Regions from separate parts of the Methylobacterium sp. WL69 genome, predicted to be linked through region 1. Evidence: predicted binding sites of a transcription regulator. Region 1 holds the regulator's gene; the other holds the start of a gene.
What was found. Region 1 encodes LexA, which represses DNA repair genes until DNA is damaged. Its sites were predicted from a motif close to TGTTCNNNNTGTGTTCNG; they were not measured.
Positions count from the first base shown of each region.

Region 1 (4,150 bases):
GCTTTCTGACGTGATGGCCCCCCATAACACGTTGCCGGCCAACCCTGCCAATCGTCGTATCGATTTCCGGCCTTCACATGGTGCTGGCCGCCGGTGTGGTGTTCTGGCTCGTGCGGGCACTCCTCGCCCTGGTGCCCGTGCTCGCCCTGCGCTGGCCGATCAAGAAGATCGCCGCCGCCTTCGCCATGGCGGGGGTGACGGCCTATTGCGTGTTCTCCGGCTGGGACATCGCCGCGGAGCGCGCCCTGATCATGACGCTCGTCATGCTGGGCGCGATCCTCGTGGACCGGCCGGCCCTCAGCATGCGCAACCTCGCCCTCGCGGCCCTCATTGCCCTGGCCCGCGAACCGGACGGACTCCTCGGCCCGAGCTTCCAGATGTCGTTCGGGGCGGTGGCCGGCCTCATCGCCTGCGCTCCCCTCATCGGCGCCCTGGGCCTGCGCGGACAGAGCGCGGGCCCCATCGGCCGCGCCGCCATCTGGGTCGCCACGGCCATCATCGGCACCCTGGCGACGACCCTCGTCGCGCAATTCGCCACGGCCCCGTTCGCCACCTATCATTTCCAGACGATCCAACCCTTCGGCCTCGTCGGCAACGCTCTGACTCTGCCGCTGGTATCGCTCGCCGTCATGCCGGCGGCAGTCCTCGGCATCCTGGCCTACCCCTTCGCCCTCGATCAGCCGGTGTGGTGGCTCATGGGCCTCGCCGTGCGCGGCATGCTGACCATCTCCACTTGGATCGCCGGCTTCGAGCGCGCCACCTACGTGGTGCCGGCCTTCGGGCCCGCGGCCCTGGCGGCGATGGCCCTGGGCCTCGTCGCCCTCACGCTGCCGGTGTCGCGACTGCACTGGCTCGGCCTACTGCCGATGGCGTTCGGCGTCGCCCTCGCTGCGAGCCCGATGCGGCCGGACATCTACATCGACCGTGAGGGAGCGGGCGTCGCGATCCGCGCTGCCGACGGTCGCTTGGCCACCCTCGGAAAACCGCCCAACTTCGTGATGGAGCAATGGCTCAAGGCCGATGGCGATGGACGCAAAGCCGGAACCGTCCTCGCCCTGCCGACGGCCCGTTGCGATCGTCTCGGTTGCGCGGCGCGGATGCCGGACGGACGGGTGATCGCCCTCGTCACAGACAAGCGCGCCCTGGGGGAGGATTGCGCCCGGGCCGACATCCTGATCAGCCGCCGGGAAGCGCCCCCCGGCTGCACCGCCAAGCATATCCTCGACCGGCCCTTCCTCGCCGCGCATGGCGCGACGGCAATCCGCCTCCCGGCGGCGGGAGATCCAGTCGTGACGACGGCGCGACGTTCGACCGATGTGGTGCCATGGCGCCCGTTGCGGCCACCAAAATCGACGGCCGCTCCCGCGAACACGGTTCCCGCCACGCCAAAAGTGCTCGAAACTGATGAACCCGACTTGTCGCCGGAAGGTTCGGGCGAACCCCTTCAGTAGCGTCGGACCAGACTGACGAGGCGTCCCTGGATCTGGACGCGATCGGGACCGAGAACGCGGGTCTCGTAGGCCGGGTTGGCCGCTTCCAGGGCAATCGACGAACCACGACGGCGCAGGCGCTTCAGGGTCGCCTCCTCATCGTCGATGAGGGCGACGATGATGTCACCGGTGTTGGCCGTATCCTGCTTGCGGATCACGACGAGATCGCCGTCGAGAATGCCGGCATCCACCATCGAATCGCCACGTACCTCCAAGGCGTAGTGCTCGCCACCGGACAGAAAATCCGGTGACAGGGTCACGGAATGACTCTGCTCTTGGATCGCCGAGATGGGCGTGCCGGCCGCGATGCGACCCATGACCGGGATGGTGATGGCGCGGCCATCGCCGTCCGTCGCACGCGTCGTCGGCAACCGCGCCGCCGGCATCCTTTCGACGGGCGCCTTGCCCTTGCCGCCCTCGACGACGCTCGGGGTGAAACGCCGCGTCTCCGGAGGGGGCGACGCCTTCACGGCGCCGGCCTGACCGCCAAGGCTTTCTGGCATGCGGATCACCTCGATGGCCCGCGCGCGATTCGGCAGGCGGCGCAGAAACCCGCGTTCCTCCAGGGCCGTGATCAGGCGATGGATGCCCGACTTCGACTTCAGATCGAGGGCGTCCTTCATTTCGTCGAATGATGGCGGGACACCGCCCTCGCTCATTCTCTGCTGGATGAACTGGAGCAGATCCAGCTGCTTACGCGTCAACATGCCGACACTCTTCCTGCGATAGATGAAGGCAGCACAGGCTGCAGAAACAAATCACGAACACGCTAGACGTTCTGGAAGTGTTCCGCAAGGGTTCTGTCGAAAGTTGCAACTTCGTACGTAAACGTTCGCACCGGTATGCACCCTGGCTCCCCGGCTTCGAACCAGAAACGGTCTCGTATGAGGCGCGTCTCGCGGACGCTCGCGGATCGCCCGAGCGCTTCGCCCTTCGATCCCACGGATCTACAGGATGCGCCGGTCGAGGCGTAGGATGCGGCAGAGATCACCGGCCTTGGCGGCCTCGGCGTGGGGCGGCCGGATCAGCAGGGCCTCGGCGTGGCCGAGGACGGAAAGCATGGACGAATCCTGCCGGTTCTCCGCGAAGACGATCGGCAGCCGGTCGGGCGCGGTGTCGAGGCGTGCGCGCAGGTAATCCTGGCGGCCGTCATTGGCCGGCATGTCGTGGCCGAGACAAGCGGGTTCGCTGCGATCCTTCCCGGCGTGAGGATCACCCAGCAGCGCCCGGATCGCCGGCACGACGAAGAGCAGGCCGCAGACGATGGACGAGACCGGGTTGCCGGGCAATCCGATCACCGTGGCGGCACCGAGGCGCCCGTGCATCAGCGGCTTGCCTGGGCGGAGCGCCACACGCCAGAATCCGAGTTCGAGACCTTGGCGGGTCAGGGCCGATTGCACGAGGTCGTGGTCCCCCACCGAGGCCCCCCCGAGGGTCACGAGGATGTCGGCCCGCGCTTCGGCAGCGTGCAGAAGTGCCGCCTCCAGGGCCTCCAGGCTATCACCGGCGATGCCGAGATCGATGGTCTCCGCGCCGGCCTCGCGGGCGAGGGCCGCCACCGCGAGGGCATTGGAGGCGACGATCTGGTCCCAGCGCGCCGGCTCGCCGGGCCGCACGAGCTCGTCGCCCGTGGCGAGGATCGCCACGCGCGGGCGTCGGCGCACGCTGAGCCGGCCGTGGCCGGCGGCGGCGGCGAGCGCCGTGCGGCGGGCGTCCAGGGTGTCACCGGCGTGAAGAAGCGCATCGCCCTCGCGGAAATCGAGGCCACTCGGGCGCACGAAACGACCGGCCGCCACGGGTTCGCGGGCGGTTACCATGCCGTCCGCCGCCTCGGCGTTCTCCTGGATCAGGATGGCATCGGCGCCCTCGGGCACCGGGGCGCCGGTGAAGATCCGCACGGCCTCACCCGCGCCGAGCGGACCGGTGAAGCCGTGGCCGGCGGCACTCGTGCCGATGACCCGCAACGTCGCCGGGCAAGCAGCGATGTCCTCGGCGCGCACAGCGTAGCCGTCCATGGCCGAGGCGGGGAAGGGGGGCTGGGTGCGGGTGGCGCACACCGCCTCGGCGAGGGTCCGGCCGGCGGCCTCCGCGATGGCGACGGTTTCGGACGTCACGGGCCCCGGGAGCCCGGCGAGAATCCGGCGCAGGGCTTCTGCGACGGGGATCGGCCCGCTCAAACGGCATCCTCCGCCAGGTAGGCGCCTGAGCGACCGCCATCCTTGGACAGGAGCCGGATGCCTTCGATGCGCATACCCCGGTCGGCGGCCTTCACCATGTCGTAGATGGTCAGGCACGCCACCGAGACGGCGGTGAGGGCCTCCATCTCGACGCCGGTCGGCCCGAGGACCTTGACCTCGGCGCTGATCCGCAGGCCCGGCAGGGCCTCGTCGACTTCGCAATCGACCCGGACCTTGGAGATCAGGAGCGGGTGGCAGAGGGGGATGAGTTCATGGGTGCGCTTGGCCGCCATGATGCCGGCGAGCCGCGCCGTGCCGATGACGTCACCCTTCTTGGCATCGCCCTCGCGGATGAGCGCCAGGGTCTCGGCAAGCATCACCACCGTGCCGACGGCACGGGCCGTACGGGTGGTGGCGGCCTTGTCCGAGACATCGACCATGTTGGCCGCGCCCGCCGCGTCGAGATGGGTCAGTTCGGCCATG
Region 1 is NZ_VRUZ01000001.1:125,522-129,671, forward strand. It holds partial or broken gene FV218_RS00575 (ComEC/Rec2 family competence protein) at 54-1,451, shown strand; gene lexA (transcriptional repressor LexA) at 1,445-2,197, opposite strand; gene glp (gephyrin-like molybdotransferase Glp) at 2,438-3,667, opposite strand; gene moaC (cyclic pyranopterin monophosphate synthase MoaC) at 3,664-4,149, opposite strand.

Region 2 (4,150 bases), on a different contig from region 1:
TCAACGACAAGCTCGACGCCCATCTCAAGAGCCCGGACTTCTTCGACACGCAGAAATTCCCCACGGCGACCTTCGTCAGCACCTCCGTCGAGCCGACCAGTCCGACGACGGCGCGGGTCAACGGCGAACTCACCCTCAAGGGGGTCACCAGACCGGTCTCGTTCGACGCCACCTTCAACCAGGCCGGGCTCCACCCGGTCGACAAGCTCTTCACCGTCGGATTCGACGGGCGGGCGGTGATCAAGCGCTCGGAGTTCGGGATCACCGCCTACCTGCCGATGGTGGGCGACGAGGTGACCCTGCGCCTGGAGGGCGAGTTCAAGGCGGTACCCTGACGGCCGGCCGCGCCGGGCGATCTCAGAGGGTGATGTGCTGGTCGATCGCCTGGGGGGCGAACGCCCTGTCGAACACCGCGCCGATCCCGTGCTCGAAGTGACGGGCGACGCGGGCCGCCGTCCGGCCGATGGTGATGGGCGCGCCGATGGCGATCTGCACGTCGAGGGTGAAGGCGACGCCGGACGCCGAGACGTTGAGAAGCTTGGCCGGCACGATCCGGCCATCCGCGAGTTCGACGGTCACGTCGGTCTCCAGGGGCGTCACCCGGGGATGGACGCGGACGGGGGCGGTCGCCTCCTGCTGCTCCGAGAGCAGGCGCAGTTCCCGGGCGACGCTGGCGACGGCCTGCTGTTTCGCAAGGAGGCGGACGACGAAGGCGTGGTCACCGATGCTGACCACGCGGGTTTCCACGGCGCCGATATGGCGGATGTTGCAGGTCAGTTCCTCGTCGACGAGCGGGGTGGTGGCGGAGCGGAAGTGAATTCCGTCCGGGGAGACGATGTCCGTCACGGCGTAGAACTCGGAGCGATCCCGTCCCCAGCACAGGGCCGGGACGACCACCGTGTGGTGATGGGGTTTCGCGTGCGGGTGTCTCATCGCTCTCACTGTGCCGCTCGCGGGCATCGTAGGATCGGGAGTCTTTCGATCGCTCTCGCGGGATAGGAAGAGTTGTAGCGATTCCGTCGAACGACGGGCCCTTCCTTCCGGACCGGGCGCCCCCGCGGATGGGGGCTCCCAGTTCCGGGCGGCCCGAAGCGCCACCCTCCGCCCGAACCGTCAGGTGGCGTCCCGGTGCGATCAGCCCGGTGCGATCAGCCCGCTTTGGCCAGGGCCGCGGCGATGCGGGCGGCGGCAAGCGCGCTCATCCCCGGCACGGGGGCATGCCGGCTCTTGAGGGCGTGGGAGGCGCGGTGGTTGGCGTGGGTGACGGCGATGGCAAGGGCGTCGGCGGCATCGGCCGTCTTGAACTCGGCCTTCGGCATCAGGAACTTCACCATGGCCTGGATCTGCACCTTGTCGGCGTGACCGGCCCCGCAGACGGTCTTCTTGACGAGGTTGGCGGCGTATTCCGACACCGGCAAACCCGCCAGCGCCGGGACCAGCAGGGCGATGGCGCGGGCATGGCCGAGCTTCAGCGTCGCCTGGGCGTCCTTGTTGACGAAGGTCTCCTCCACGGCGACCTCGTGGGGGGAAAACCCCCGGACCACCCGGCTGATGCCCTCGTGCAGCTCGCGCAGGCGGAGCGCCAGGGGCAGGTCGCCGTCGGAGGTGACGACGCCGCAATCGACGTAGGCGAGCTTGGTCCCCGTGACGGTGATCACGCCCCAGCCGGTGCGGCGCAGTCCGGGGTCGATGCCGAGGATGCGGACGGGAGCGGTCATGCGTGGTGGCCCTGGAGCGCGCGGGTCGCGCCGGCGTCGAGCGTTAGGCACATACCGTGAACGGAGCGTTTCGCCAAACCCTCCCCCCGAAATGCGAACGGCGCGGCCCCGCGAAGGGCCGCGCCGCGCTCTGGAGGATCGGGAAAGCCGGTCGCCTCAGGCGGCCGCGGAGACTCCGGCGGCGGTGGGAACCGAGGCCACGGTCTTCAGGATCTGCGAGGCGATCTGGTAGGGGTCCCCCTGGCTGTTGGGCCGGCGGTCCTCCAGGTAGCCCTTGTACGCGTTGTTGACGAAGCTGTGCGGCACGCGGATCGAGGCGCCGCGATCGGCGACGCCGTAGCTGAACTCGTTGATCGCCGCGGTCTCGTGCTTGCCCGTCAGGCGCATGTGGTTGTCGGGGCCGTAGACGGCGATGTGGTCGTCGAGGTTGTCCTTGAAGGCGGCCATCAGCGCCTCGAAATAGGCTTTGCCGCCCACCGTGCGCAGGTGCTCCGTCGAGAAGTTGGCGTGCATGCCCGAGCCGTTCCAGTCCGTGGCACCCAGGGGCTTGCAATGGTACTCGACGTCGATCTCGTAGCTCTCGCACAGGCGCTGGAGGATGTAGCGGGCGACCCACATCTCGTCGGCGGCCTTCTTGGAGCCCTTGCCGAAGATCTGGAACTCCCACTGGCCCTTGGCGACCTCGGCGTTGATGCCCTCGTGGTTGATGCCGGCGTCGAGGCAGAGGTCGAGGTGCTCCTCGACGATCTTGCGGGCGATGGAGCCGACTTCCTTGTAGCCGACGCCGCAATAGTACGGACCCTGGGGCGCCGGATAGCCGGAAGCGGGGAAGCCGAGCGGACGGCCGTCCTTATAGAAGAAGTACTCCTGCTCGAAGCCGAACCAGGCGCCGTCGTCATCCAGGATGGTGGCGCGCTTGTTGGAGGCGTGGGGGGTGACGCCGTCCGGCATCATCACTTCGCACATGACCAGGACGCCGTTCTTGCGGGTCGCGTCGGGGAAGTGGCGCACGGGCTTCAGCATGCAGTCGGAAGAGCCGCCCTCGGCCTGCATGGTCGAGCTGCCGTCGAAGCCCCACATGGGAAGCTGATCGAGGGTCGGGAAGCCGTCGAATTCCTTGATCTGCGTCTTCCCGCGCAGGTTGGGGACGGGCGTGTAGCCGTCCAGCCAGATGTATTCGAGCTTGTACTTCGTCATCGTGAAGTCTCTCTTCCGTTCGCGGTGCGGACCACCGCCGAGCGCGGACCGTCGACCGCCCCAGGGAACTGCCGCCCTCGCAAAAGCATTTGCTATGCCAATCAAACCTAGATCCGTTCGCCCGTCGGGACCGGCTAAGTCCCCCTTGGGATCCGGCCTTCGGATGCGGCATTTGCCCAGCAATTGGCCATTCTGCATTGTTTTTAATCACACGATGCCCATGCCATGTTCTTGAGCAGACACAGCGAAGCATAGGCTCGATATCGGCACCTCGAAATCTCGTTTACCCCGAACGAGGATTTCCCCATCGAACTATTGCATCGCGTTTTAGCAATCGCCGGCATGCGCATATTTCCGGCAGATGCGCGTTTTATTCGCGTCAGGCCGCGCATTCCCAGGGCAGAGGGTCTATGTTGTGCTCAGCGTTCGAGCGGCGCCGTCGGTGCCGCTCCCAAGGAGACCCAGTTCGATGACGCCGTCCGCCACGCGTGAGACCGCCAAGATCTACGCCTTCCCGACCGGGGGCCGCCTCGGCGCGGACCGCCGCGAGGCCAGCCGCCCGCGCGGCGAAACGAAGGCGATGCAGCCACCGGCCGCGTTCGCCGCCTGCGGCTATCACGAGGCCGCCCTGGTGGACGCGGACCGCTCGCGCAAATCCTGACGGCGATCAGACGCCGAAGATCGACCAGCCGAGGCGCCGGGTGAGGGTTTCGAGGGCGATCCGGCCGAGGTGGGAATTGCCCGAGGCGTCGAGGCCGGGGGACCACACGGCGATGGAGGCACGCCCCGGCGCCACGGCCAGGATGCCGCCGCCGACGCCGCTCTTGCCCGGCAGGCCGACGCGGTAGGCGAACTCGCCCGACCCGTCGTAATGGCCGCAGGTGAGCATCACGGCATTGATGCGCCGCGCCCGCTCGGCCGAGATCACGGAATGGCCCGTCGAGGGCATCCGGCCCGAATGCACGAGGTAACGCCCGGCCCTGGCGAGTTGCCGGCACGTCATGCTGATCGCACAGTGGTGGAAGTAGACGCCCAGGGTGAAGTCCACCGGGTTGTCGAGGACGCCGAAGGATTTCATGTAATTCGCGAGCGCGACGTTGCGGAATCCCGTGCGGAGTTCCGAGGCCGCCACCGCCTCGTCGATGGTGATGCTCGGGTCCTCGGCCAGGAACTGCATGAAGCGCAGGATCTCGCCCAGCGCCTCGCGCGGCTGATGGCCCGACAGAATCACGTCG
Region 2 is NZ_VRUZ01000138.1:3,798-7,947, reverse strand. It holds partial or broken gene FV218_RS21210 (YceI family protein) at 1-335, shown strand, start outside; gene FV218_RS21205 (PilZ domain-containing protein) at 358-933, opposite strand; gene ruvC (crossover junction endodeoxyribonuclease RuvC) at 1,149-1,718, opposite strand; gene FV218_RS21195 (glutamine synthetase beta-grasp domain-containing protein) at 1,875-2,915, opposite strand; gene FV218_RS21190 (DUF2735 domain-containing protein) at 3,385-3,576, shown strand; gene FV218_RS21185 (glutaminase) at 3,583-4,150, opposite strand, start outside.
Region 2: a site for LexA is predicted at 1,764-1,781, ahead of ruvC (crossover junction endodeoxyribonuclease RuvC). Genes of this name have one in related genera too.